Regions from separate parts of the Pseudogulbenkiania sp. FW507-F1 genome, predicted to be linked through region 3. Evidence: predicted binding sites of a transcription regulator. Region 3 holds the regulator's gene; each other region holds the start of a gene.

Region 1 (4,208 bases), on a different contig from region 3:
GCGCCGCTTCCGGCCCGCCGGCACCGCGCTGAAAATGCAAAAAGCCGGCGAAATCGCCGGCTTTTTTTGGAAATACCGCTTCCGCACAATCGGAAGCGGTACAGCATCCCGTTACAGCACGTAGCGCGCCAGGTCTTCGCGCTGCGACAGCATGTCAAGCTTGCTGTCGACGTAGGCGGCGTCGACTTCGAAGCGGCCGGTGCGGGCGTCGAAGGAGATTTCCTCGAGCAGCTTTTCGATCACGGTGTAGAGGCGGCGCGCCCCGATGTTCTCGGTCTTTTCGTTGACGTGCCAGGCGATCTCGGCCATGCGCTGGATGCCGCTGTCGGCGAACACCAGCTCGACGCCTTCGGTCGCGAGCAGTGCTTCGTACTGGCGCGTCAGGCAGGCGTCGGTGTTGGTGAGGATCTGGCGGAAGTCGTCGACGGTCAGCGAGGTCAGTTCGACGCGGATCGGGAAGCGGCCCTGCAGTTCCGGAATCAGGTCGGACGGCTTGGCGAGGTGGAAGGCACCGGAGGCGATGAACAGGATATGGTCGGTCTTGACCATGCCGTACTTGGTGGTGACGGTGGTGCCTTCGACCAGCGGCAACAGGTCGCGCTGCACGCCGGCGCGCGACACGTCGGCGCCGTTGCCTTCGCTGCGGCTGGCGACCTTGTCGATTTCGTCGATGAAGACGATGCCGTTCTGTTCGACGTTCTGCAGCGCTTCTTGCTTGATCTCGTCTTCGTTGACCAGCTTGGCGGCTTCTTCTTCGATGACTAGCTTGAGCGCTTCGGCCACGTTCAGCTTGCGCGCCTTCTGCTTGCCGGCGCCCAGGCCCTGGAACATGGTCTGCAGCTGGCTGGAGAAGTCTTCCATGCCCGGCGGGGCGAGGATTTCCATCTTGCCCTGCGGCGCGGCGACGTTGATTTCGATTTCCTTGTCGTCGAGCTTGCCCTCGCGCAGCATCTTGCGGAATTTGAGCCGGGTGGCGCTGTCTTCGGGCTTGCTGGCGGGCGCTTCTTCCTCGCCGGAGAAGAAGCCGGCCGGCTGACGGGCCGGCGGCAGCAGCACGTCGAGGATGCGGTCTTCGGCGGCGTCTTCGGCGCGGTGACGCAGGCGCTTGATGGCGGTGTCGCGGGTGTCCTTGATGGCGATCTCGGTGAGGTCGCGGATGATGGTGTCGACGTCGCGGCCGACGTAGCCGACCTCGGTGAACTTGGTGGCTTCGACCTTGATGAAGGGGGCGTTGGCGAGCCGCGCCAGGCGGCGCGCGATTTCGGTCTTGCCGACGCCGGTCGGCCCGATCATCAGGATGTTCTTGGGGGTGATTTCGCTCTTGAGCGGTTCGCTCACCTGCTGGCGGCGCCAGCGGTTGCGCAGGGCGATGGCCACGGCGCGCTTGGCGGCGTCCTGGCCGATGATGTGCTTGTTCAGCTCGTGAACGATTTCCGGCGGGGTCATTTGGGTCATGGCGTATTTCCGGCAAGGTTGACCGAAGGCGTCGGCCAAGCTGGGGTCCGGCTCCGGCTGGGACCACCGCACACTCTTATATAGAGTCGCGGCGGTCGGATGTTACGGTGGCCCCGAGACGGTCGGGGCGTGCTTTGGCAAACCCCATCGCGACGGGCGTGCCGGCCTCCTCGGTGCGAGCGCCGCTGGCGCTCAGGGGACGGAGGCGGTCGCCGGGTCGATGGGCTTTCAGTCCAGCGTCTCGATCAGGTGGTTGTGGTTGGTGTAGATGCAGATGTCGCCGGCGATCTCCAGCGACTTCTTGACCACCACGGCCGGGTCGAGTTCGGTGTTCTCGAACAGCGCGCGCGCCGCCGACTGGGCGTAGGCGCCGCCGGAGCCGATCGCCGCGATGCCCTGCTCGGGCTCGAGCACGTCGCCGTTGCCGGTGATGATGAGCGTGCTTTCCTTGTCGGCCACGATCAGCATCGCTTCCAGGCGGCGCAGCATGCGGTCGGTGCGCCAGTCCTTGGCGAGTTCCACCGCCGAGCGCACCAGGTGGCCCTGGTGCTTTTCCAGCTTGGCTTCGAAGCGCTCGAAGAGGGTGAAGGCATCGGCGGTACCGCCGGCAAAACCGGCCAGCACCTTGTCGTGATAGAGGCGGCGAACCTTGCGCGCGGTGGCCTTGATCACGATATTGCCGAGGGTGACCTGTCCGTCACCGCCCAGCGCCACGCGCTGTCCACGGCGGACGGAGACGATGGTGGTTCCGTCAAACTGCTGCATGTTCTTGTTCCAATGAAAAAAGCTACCGGCGAGCTGCCAGCAGCTTTTCAGGATATGTAGGCAAGTGGACGGATTGCAAGCGGGTCAGGACACGCCGCCGCGGATCAGCCGGTAGAGTTCGTCCTTCAGCGCCAGACGGGTTTTCTTGAGCCGTTCCAGTTCCACATCGCTGGCGGCCTCCAGCTCGTTCTCGATGCGCACCACGGCCTTGTCGGCCTGCTCGTAGTCCATGAACAGGCGGGTAAAGCGAGCGCTATCCTGCTTGAGCTGGTGGATCTCGTCCTGATCGCCGGGAAACTCGGCGGCGAGGGGGTGATGGTCGATGTGCATGGCACGCTCCGGCAAGTGATGGAAGGCAATAGGGGATGAAACCATGCTACGCCCGACGCCGGATGACCCCGTTGACCTGTATCAAATACGCACAGTCTCCATGTTAATGATAATAATTTGCGTTATCATTCTTGCATGAACTCGCGTACCGAACGTTTTGCCGCCCTGAGCGGCGTCACGCTGCTGCACGTCGCCGCGCTGGCCGGGCAGACCCTGCTGGCCGCTCAACACGTGCCGATCACGCCGCCGCAATTGGCACGCATGGAACTGGTGTCCCTTGTCGCGCCGCATCCGGCCGCTCCGGCGCCGGTCGTGCCGACGGCGCCACACCCCGAACCGAAGCCCAGGCCCGAGCGCCCGGCCGCGCGCCGTAGCGCGGCCACCTCCCAGCCGCTATTGAGTACCTCGGCGCCGCGCCCCAGTGCGGCGACACCGAGCGCCAGGCCGTCCCCGGCCCCGGCGCCGGAGGAGCACCGCAGCGAGGCCACAGCCACCGCCAGCAGCGCGGCCCCGGCCAAAGCGGCCGAGGCGGCCGACGCCCCGATCACCCCGCCGCTCTACCGCGGCGGCTACCTGGACAACCCCAAGCCGCGCTACCCGGCGCTGTCGCTGGAGCTGAACGAGACCGGCACGGTGCGGGTACGGGTGCAGGTGAGCGCCGAAGGCCGCCCGCTGGACGTCAGCCTGGCGCAGAGCAGCGGCTACCTGCGGCTGGACCGCGCGGCGCTGGAGGCGGTGCGCCAATGGCGCTTCGTGCCGGCCCGGCGCGGGCAGGAGGCCATTCCCTTCAACTTCATCGTACCCGTCGATTTTTCCATCAAAAGCCACTGAACCATGAATCTGCTGACCGTATTCCACCAGGGGGACGCCGTGCTCGTGACGGTGTTCATGCTGCTCATCGCCATGTCGATCCTGACCTGGTACGTCATCGCGCTGCGCGCCGTGCAGGGCTGGCGTGCGCGCCGCGACAACAAGTTGGCCGAAGCCGCGTTGTGGAACGCCGCGAACTGGCCGACGGCGGAAGCGGCACTGGCCGAGTCGAATTCGGCCTACGCCAACCTGGCGCGCGACGGCCTGTCGGCGCTGCGCCACTTTCATGCCAACGCGCAGCGCTCGCTGGGGCAGGCCTGCGACCTGAACGAATTCCTCACCCGCGCCATCCGCAAACGGCTGGCGCAGGAGACCGGCCGCCACGAGGCGGGCATGACGCTGCTGGCCTCGGTCGGCTCGACCGCGCCGTTCATCGGCCTGTTCGGCACGGTGTGGGGCATTTACCACGCGCTGGTGAACATCGGCGCACAGGGACAGGTGTCGATCGCGACCGTGGCGGGGCCGATCGGCGAGGCGCTGGTGGCGACCGCCGCCGGCCTGGCGGCGGCGATTCCGGCGGTGCTGGCGTACAACACCTTCATGCGCCTGCAGCGGGTGATGGCGCAGCAGATGGACCACTTCGCGCACGACCTGCACGCGCAACTGCTGACCCAGGCGGGAGAGATCGATGGCGTTCGGTAGTTTCGACAAGGGCGAGCACGCCCCGATGGCGGAGATCAACACCACGCCGCTGGTCGACGTGATGCTGGTGCTGTTGGTGGTGTTCATCATCACCGCGCCGCTCTTGACCAACGCGGTCAAGGTCGACCTGCCGCAGGCGGCGGCGG
Region 2 (4,208 bases), on a different contig from region 3:
CGTCGACGAGGCGCACCTCGAAGCGACGCTCGGCCAGGAGTTCCATGTCGGCGGGCAGCACGCCGCGCTTGACCAGCTGGTTGAGGCTGGTTACCAGAAGCCAGGCCGGCGGGGTGGCCGGAAGCCGGCCCAGCAGGCGGGCGAGACGGGTGGGGACGGTCAGTTCAGGCACGCGCATGATCGGCTCCCTGGGTGTTGACGATGCCGGGCTGGCCCAGCCAGTAACCGTCGACCAGCGGGTCACGGCTCTTTGCCGCGAGTCCGGAGAGCAGCTCGCTGGCGGCGCTCTGGCCGTCGATGACGGCACGGAACGCCTGCACCACCTCGGCGCAGTGCTGTGCCTGCGGGCTGACGCGCACCGCGGTGACGCCGGCGGCGGCCATGCCCGCCAGGTGCGGCAGCAGCGACTGGCAGCCGGCCGACATGGTCTGGATGCCGTTGATGGTGAGGAAATCCTGACCGTCGCGCGTGGTCAGCGTGAGGCCATCCGGGTGGTCGAGGCAGCGGAACTGGCAGTCGTCCTTGTTGAGGTTGTAATGGCGCGCGGTGAAGCAGCGCGCCGAGAACGCCAGCGGCAGCTTGCCCCAGGCGAACACTTCGGTCTCGATCGCCGGGGCGTGTTGCAGCACCTCGGCCAGCGTGGCGCGGTCCATTTCCACCGGCGGCAGCCAGCGGTAGGCGCCGAGGCGCTGCATCAGCGCCAGCGTCTCGCCGTTATAGATGTTGAGGTGCGGGCCGGCGACGAAGGGCAGGCGCTGCTCGCGCGCCAGCCGTGCCGCGCCGAGGTCGTTGGCCTCGATGCGCACGCGGCCGTTGTCGATCAGCTTCCTGAGGCGCTTGAGGTCGGATTCGCTCTCCAGGAGCGCCTGGCTCGACAGCACGGCTTCCTTGCCGGCGTCGGCCAGGTCGTGCGCCAGGCCGATCCAGTCCTGGGTGCGCAGCTGCTGGCGGCGCGAGCACACCACTTCGCCCAGGTAGATGGTGTCGACCGGCCAGGCCGCGGCCTCGCTGTAGAAGTTGAAGATTTCGTCGCGCGACCAGAAGAACAGTACCGGTCCGAGGGTGAGCTTGAGATTCAGGGAGGTCATGGTCGTCGGTTCCATCATTTCCACGGGCGGTTGTAGGCGCCCAGCGTCTGCTGCTGGCCTTCCGACAGCCGGCCCAGTTCCTGTTGCCAGGCCGGACGCACGCTGAAGCGTTGCGCTTCGCGTCCGGCGGCGTCGAGCGCGGCGCGCAGCGTGCGCGTCACCTGGCTGACGTAGGCGGGGCTGCGCTGGCGGCCTTCGACCTTGATCGCCGCCACGCCGATGTCGATGATCTGCGGCAGCATGGCCATCACGTTGAGGCTGGTGGGCTCTTCCAGCGCGTAGTAGGTGTCGCCCTGCACCGCGAAGCGGCCCTTGCACAGCGTCGGGTAGCCGGCCGGTTCGTCCTTGCCGTACTGGTCGATCAGCACGCCGCCCAGGCGGGCGTCGAGCGAGGTCTCGCCGTGCTCCCAGCGCACGTGCTTGGCGGGCGAGCACACACCGTGGGTGTTGGGGGATTCGCCGGTGGCGTAGGACGACAGCAGGCAGCGGCCTTCCACCATCACGCACAGGCTGCCGAAGCCGAACACCTCGATCTCGACGTCGGTGTGCTCGATGACGTGGCGCACCTGGTCGAGCGTCAGCACGCGCGGCAGCACGGCGCGGCGGATGCCGAACAGCTCGCGCGCCAGGTTGACGGCTTCGTAGTTGGTGGCCGAGCCCTGCACCGACAGGTGCAGGCGCAGCTCGGGGTGGCGGCGCACGGCGTAGTCCATCAGGCCGAGGTCGGCCAGGATCACGGCGTCGACGTCGAGGTCGGCGGCCTCGTCGATGGCGCGGTGCCAGCGCGACACGTTGCCGCCCTGGGCGTAGGTGTTGATCGCCATCAGCACCTTGCGACCGCGCGCGCGGGCGTAGTCGATGCCGGCGCGGGCGCTCTTGTCGTCGAAGTTGAGCCCGGCGAAGTTGCGGGCGTTGGTGTCGTTCTTCAGGCCGAAGTAGACGGTATCGGCGCCGTTGTCGACCGCCGCCTTGAGGGCGGGGAGACTGCCGGCGGGGCACACCAGTTCGGGCAGGGTCATGATCGGTTAACGCCAGGAAACGTAAACCGGGGGACAGTAGCAGAGCAGGGCGGCGGGGCCATTGCTCTGGGTCAAGCTTCGGCCAAGAACCTGTCCCATCAGGCGGCTGCGCCTTTGCATCTTGAGCGCCGGCAGTGCGCGGAATCCTCATGTACTTTGTGTACATTCCGGTTCCTGTGCGCTGGCGACACTCAACCTGCTTTGGCTCGCTCACCTACTGGCACAGGTTCTAGCCTTTACCGAGTTTGACTTGGGTCGGCCGAAGCGGGGGGAGTTATAGCGGCCAGATCATCTTGGTCTTGGCGATCAGCACGATCCACAGCACGGTGGCGAGCGCGGCGGCGAAGGCCGTGGTGCGGATGGCCTTGGTGCGGCCGCGCTTGAGCGCCACGGTGCCGAGCCCGATGTAGACCAGCAGCAGCACGATCTTGGCCATCAGCCAGTCCTGCTGGGTGGGCAGGAAGTGGGCGAGTACGGCGAGCGTGATGCCCAGCGTCAGCAGCAGGGTGTCGACCACGTGCGGCAGGATGCGCAGCGGCTTGGCGCGCAGCAGCGGTGAATCGGCCAGCATCAGCCCGCCGCGCACGGTGAACAGCAGGATGGAGAGGTAGGCGCAGCCCATGTGGGCGTGCTTGATGAGGGTGTAGGTCGGCATGTTTTTTCCCGCATGAGGCGGCGCTGCCCTGGCATCTTGAGTGTTGGCGGTACTGCGCGCAAATCCATCGTAGCGATTTGCTCAGCGATCAGGAATCCTCATGGACTCGGTGTCCATTCCGGTTCCTGTGCGTCGGCGGCACTCAAGCGGCTTTGGCTCGCTCGCCTACTGGAATGAGGTTCTGGTGACTGCGTTGTGACGCAGTGACGGAGCGGCGGTTCCCGGATGGTACACTGAATACCTTCTTTTCCAAGCATCCGTCATCGCCATGCTGCACCTCTACCAGTCCAACCGTCTCGAAGCGCTGGGGGAACTGTTCACCGGCATGAGCCGTGCCATGCCCCTGTCCGACCCGTTCCAGCCGGAGACGGTGCTGGTGCAGAGCCGCGGCATGGGGCGCTGGCTGACGCTGGAGCTGGCGGGGCGCGCCGGCATCGCCGCCAACCTCGACTTCGTGCTGCCGGCGGCCTTCGCCTGGCGCCTGATGCAGGCGGTGCTGCCGGGGCTGCCGCGCAAGTCGTCGTTCGCGCCCGAGGTGCTGCAGTGGCGGCTGCTGGAACTGCTGCCGACCTTGCACGGCGCGCCGTTCACGCCGCTCGAGCGCTATCTGGAGGGCGGCGAGGCGGCCGGCTTCGAGCTGGCCGGCAAGATCGCCGACATCTTCGACCAGTACCTGGTGTTCCGCCCGGACTGGATCCGCGCCTGGGAGCGCGGCGAGCTCCTGGACTTGGGCGAGGACGAGGCGTGGCAGGCGGCGCTGTGGCAAAGGTTGGCCGAAGCCGACCCGGGGCGCCACCGCGTGCGCCTGCTCGACGACTTCCTCGGCGGCCTGCGCCCGGAGCACCTGCCGGAGCGCGTCAGCCTGTTCGGCATCGCCAGCCTGGCGCCGATGTACCTGGCCATGATCAAGCGCCTGGCGGCGCTGACCGACGTCTGCGTGTTCCTGCTCAACCCGTGCGAGGCCTACTGGGGCGACATCGTCGACGCGCGCGGCCAGCTCAAGCTGTTCCAGCAGGGCATGGCGGCGCACGACGACCACCCGCTGCTGGCCTCGCTCGGCAAGCAGGGACGGGACTTCTTCGACCAGATCGCCGAGGAGATGCCCGAGGGCCACCCGCTGTTCCTCGAACCGCACGGCGACACCCTGCTCGCGCGGCTGCAGCGCGACATCCTGACGCTGACCCCTCCGGGAACTGCACCAGAACCGGCGGCGGACGACGACCGTTCGATCGAACTCAACGCCGTGCACAGCCCGATGCGCGAGCTGGAGGTGCTGAAGGACCGCCTGTTGGCGCGCTTCGCCGCCGACCCGACGCTGACCCCGGCCGACGTCGCGGTGCTGACGCCGGACATCAACGCCTACGCGCCCTACATCGACGCGGTGTTCGGCCAACGTGACGACGCGCCCAACATCCCCTACACCATCGCGGACCGCCGCATCGAGCG
Region 3 (4,208 bases):
TCGAGCTGTGCAACCGGCTGGTGACCATTCCCGGCAACCCCGAGTATTTCTCGCTCAACCTGGCGATGGCGGTACAGGTGATGACCTACGAGCTGTTCAGCCACACCGGCGTCGACGTCGATTACCTGCGTCCGGAAGGGGAGAGCGCGACGCGCGACGAGGTGGAGGGCTTCTGCGGCCACCTCGACCAGACCCTGGCCGATATCGGCTACTACGAGCGGCGCAACGGCGAGCGCCTGATGCGCCGCCTGCGTACCCTGTTCAACCGCGCCAACCTGCTGCGCGAGGAAATCGACATCCTGCGCGGCTTCCTCAAGCAGGTGCAGCGCGTGGCCCAGCGCGATGACGGCCGCCGCCAGCAGTAGCACTTTCTACCTGCCCTACGCGCACCCGGCGGTGCGCGACCTGGCCTTTCTACTGACGGCGCCGGCGCCGTGGCTGACCGGCGCCGACATTCTGCCCGAGCGCCTGCTGGGCGACGCCGGACCGGGACTGTTGGCCGAACTCGACCGCGCCCCGGCGGCGCTAGTGGCCTGGCTCGCCGCCCGTCCCACCACCCGCCTTGGTCGCTACGCCGAAAACCTGCTGGCGTTCTGGTTCGAGCTCGCGCCGCACATCGAGTGCGTGGCGGCCAATCTGCAGGTGCAGAATGGCGAGCTGCGCACCATTGGCGAATTCGACTTCCTGCTGCGCATCGACGGCGAGCCGTGGCACCTCGAAACCGCCAGCAAGTTCTACCTGATGCTGGGCGAAGGGCGCCATACCCTGGTCGGCCCCAGCCTGCGCGATGCCTGGGCGCTGAAGGCGGCCAAGTTGCAGGATCAGCTCGCGCTGTCGCGCCACGCGGCGGCGCAACCCTTGTTGCCGCCCGGCTTCGTCGGCTGCCGCACCGCGGCCAGGCTGGCGGGCTGGCTGTTCTATCCCCATGCCGTGCTGCTCGAGCCGCCGCTGGCCCCCGACCTCCTCACCGGCTGGGCGCGCCCGCTGCTGGCGCCGTGGCCGCGGCGCTCGCTGGCGTCGCGCTGGGTGTGGCTGCCGCGCTTGCGCTGGCTGGCGCCGGCGCGGGTGGACGAGGCCGAGACGCTGGACGAGGACGCGCTGCGCCGCCACCTGGCGGCGGCAGAGGCGCCACAGCTGGTGGCCGAGGTCTTGCCGTTGGGGGGCGGGGACTGGGAGGAAGTGGCGCGCGGTTTTGTCTGCCCGCCGAACTGGCCGCCGCCGGCGCGACTGGCCGAGTTGCTCGACACGGTGCAGGAACTGACCAATGGCAAGGCGGGAAGCGGGGGGCGCTGAACGCCATTCATGCCGCGGTGGCCGGTGGGCCGCCCGCTGACGCTAGGACCGCGGGGGCGCGGAAGGGCTCAGAACCTGTTTACGATCTGCTGCGCTTCGGCGATACGGCGTTAAAAACGACTTTGGAATGCTCATTTACTACTTGTAAACTCCGCATCCTCAGCTGTTTTTGCCTTGTCTCGCTCTAGCTCGCGAGATCGTAAACAGGTTCTCAGTGGTTCGGCGTCGGGTGGGCGTTGGCGCAGCCGGCGACCAACTGCTTGAGCTGCTCGGGCTGCTCCAGCTGGATGTGCTTGTGGTCCACCGCGATCCAGCCCTGCTGCTGGAACTTGGACAGGGTGCGGCTCACCGTCTCCAGCTTGAGCCCCAGGAAGCTGCCGATCTCCTCGCGGCTCATGCGCAGGATGAAGTCGTTGGCGGCGAAACCGCGTACCGTCAGGCGCTGCGACAGGTTGATGAGGAAGGCGGCCAGCCGTTCCTCCGCCTTCATATTGCCCAGCAGCATCATCACGTTGTGATCGCGCACGATCTCGCGGCTCATCAGCCGGTAGAAGTGGTGTTGCAGCGAGGGAATCTCCAGCGCCAGGTTCTGCATGCGGCTGAACGGCAGCTCGCACACCTCGCTGTCTTCCAGCGCGACGGCGTTGCAGCCGTGCACGTTGGCCGAAATCCCGTCCAGTCCCATCAGTTCGCCCGACATGTGAAAGCCGGTGACCTGCTCGCGCCCGTCCTGGCTGGAGATGCAGGTCTTGAAGAAACCGGTACGTACCGCGTACAGTGACTTGAAGCCCTCGCCGTTGCGAAACAGCGCTTCGCCACGTTTCAGGCGCCGGCTCTGGCGGATCACCGCATCCAGTCGCGTCATTTCCTCACGGTTCAGACCCAGGGGCAGACACAATTCGCGCAGCGTGCAGTTGGAGCAGGAGACCTTGAGGGCTTGCAGGGGAACAACAGTCGAGTCAGTCATGCGGCATGTCCGCTTCTGTTAAGTAAGCCTTGATGTTGGTCAAAGCGTTGGGCCTTGATGTCGGTCAAAGCGTTTCTGGGAGGTTTGCCGCAAATTTACCAGTCCACCACTGGTTTTTCCATCGCGAGACATCATGAACACCACCCACCCACCGTTTTCGCCCACACGTTGCGAGTTCGACCGCGCCCTGATTGCCCGTCTCGACGGCGCCGGCCCGCGTTATACCTCGTACCCGACCGCAGACCGCTTCACCGACGACTTCAGCGCCAAGGACTACCGTCACTGGCTGCAGCAGCGCAAGATCGGCGCCAACAGCCGTCCGATCTCGCTCTACGTGCATCTGCCGTTCTGCAATACCGTGTGCTATTACTGCGGCTGCAACAAGATCATCACCAAGGACAAGAGCCGCGCCGACCGCTACCTCGATTACCTGGAGAAGGAAGTCGGCCTGGTGGCCGACGTGCTGGGGCAGCGCGAAAAAGTGATCCAGCTGCACTTCGGCGGTGGCACCCCGACCTTCCTGTCGGATGAACAGCTGGAACGGCTGATGGGGATACTCCGGACCCGCTTCGAATTCTTGGCGGAGGGAGAATATTCCATTGAGATAGATCCGCGCAAGGTGACGCGCGACACCGTGCTGCATCTGGCGCGCCTGGGCTTCAACCGGATGAGTGTCGGGGTGCAGGATTTCGAGCCGCGCGTGCAGCAGGCGGTCAACCGCATCCAGAGCGAAGAAGAGACGCGCGTGGTGATCGACGCCGCGCGCGAGGCCGGCTTCCGCTCGGTAAGCGTCGATCTGATCTACGGCCTGCCGCTGCAGACCCAGGAGTCGGTGGCGGCCACGGTCGACAAGGTCATCGCCATGGGGCCGGACCGCATCGCGCTCTATAACTACGCCCATCTGCCGACGGTGTTCATGCCGCAGCGGCGCATCAACGAGGCCGACCTGCCGCTGCCGCCGGTCAAGCTCGACATCCTGCAGCACTCGGTGGAACAGCTGGCCGCCGCCGGCTACGTGTTCATCGGCATGGACCACTTCGCCAAGCCGGAGGACGACCTCACCGTGGCGCTGCGCCAGGGCCGGCTGCAGCGCAATTTCCAGGGCTACTCCACGCACGCCGACTGCGACATGATCGGCTTCGGCGTGTCCTCCATCGGCAAGGTCGGCCCCTGTTACAGCCAGAACGAGAAGGATCTCGAGAGCTACTACGCCGCACTCGACGAAAACCGCCTGCCGGTGCTGCGCGGCATGGTGCTGGACGGCGACGACATCCTGCGCCGCTCCATCATCCAGGCGCTGATGTGCCGCTTCGCGCTGTCGGTGGAAGCCATCGAGCAGGTGCACGGCATCAACTTCGCCGAGTACTTTGCCGCCGAGATGCCGGCCATCCGCGAGTTCCAGCAGCAGGGCCTGCTCACTTTCGACGGCGACTTCCTGATGGTTGAGCCCAAAGGCCGCTTCCTGATCCGCAACATCGCCATGGCTTTCGACCGCCACCTGCGCGAGCGCCAGACCAAGGCGCGCTACTCGCGCACCATCTGATCCTTTCCCTTCCCGCCACGGCCGCCTTGCGGTCGTGGCGCGCTCTTGCCGCGGCTCTTCGTTGCGCCGCGACGACGTCGCCCCGTGTCAGCCGATGCGCCGCCACAGCCGCATCGTGCTTTTTCTCCCGACTTCCGCACCGTGCTCTTGCAGCCAGGCCTGCGCCCGCTCGCGCCCGGCGGCAAACAACTGCTGCACCAGGCCGTGATGCGGCGTGAGCTTGCTCAGGCTGTCGAGCGCGCCGGTGGTAGCGTCCGCATCGATATGGTGCAGGCGCAGCTGGCGCAGGTGTCGCTCCAGGCGGCCCAGGCCGAACAGACTTCTGCCGGCTTCGCGCTTGGCGATGGCCAGCCCTTGCAACTCGGTATGCAGCGACGAGCCGAAGCTGATGTCGTTGAGGCGGCG

What was found. The regulator FNR, encoded in region 3, switches genes on or off when oxygen is low (the NO sensors DNR and NnrR bind a similar motif). The targets are predictions, from matches to a motif close to TTGATNNNNATCAA.
Region 1: a site for FNR is predicted at 2,622-2,635, ahead of AC3WG5_RS12565 (HP1242/YdcH family protein). Genes of this name have one in related genera too.
Region 2: a site for FNR is predicted at 2,169-2,182, ahead of ubiU (ubiquinone anaerobic biosynthesis protein UbiU). Genes of this name have one in related genera too.

Annotation. Positions count from the first base shown of each region.
Region 1 covers NZ_JBYSWM010000018.1:211-4,418, forward strand. Annotated here, with positions in the region: gene hslU (ATP-dependent protease ATPase subunit HslU) at 112-1,455, opposite strand; gene hslV (ATP-dependent protease subunit HslV) at 1,684-2,220, opposite strand; gene AC3WG5_RS12565 (HP1242/YdcH family protein) at 2,305-2,550, opposite strand; gene AC3WG5_RS12570 (energy transducer TonB) at 2,686-3,381, shown strand; gene AC3WG5_RS12575 (MotA/TolQ/ExbB proton channel family protein) at 3,385-4,062, shown strand; gene AC3WG5_RS12580 (ExbD/TolR family protein) at 4,049-4,208, shown strand, end outside.
Region 2 covers NZ_JBYSWM010000001.1:190,296-194,503, reverse strand. Annotated here, with positions in the region: gene ubiT (ubiquinone anaerobic biosynthesis accessory factor UbiT) at 1-178, opposite strand, end outside; gene AC3WG5_RS00920 (U32 family peptidase) at 165-1,088, opposite strand; gene ubiU (ubiquinone anaerobic biosynthesis protein UbiU) at 1,103-2,110, opposite strand; gene AC3WG5_RS00910 (SirB2 family protein) at 2,382-2,762, opposite strand; gene recC (exodeoxyribonuclease V subunit gamma) at 3,031-4,208, shown strand, end outside.
Region 3 covers NZ_JBYSWM010000007.1:154,820-159,027, reverse strand. Annotated here, with positions in the region: gene AC3WG5_RS06745 (RNA methyltransferase) at 1-365, shown strand, start outside; gene AC3WG5_RS06740 (DUF1853 family protein) at 343-1,293, shown strand; gene fnr (fumarate/nitrate reduction transcriptional regulator Fnr) at 1,505-2,260, opposite strand; gene hemN (oxygen-independent coproporphyrinogen III oxidase) at 2,394-3,803, shown strand; gene AC3WG5_RS06725 (patatin-like phospholipase family protein) at 3,891-4,208, opposite strand, start outside.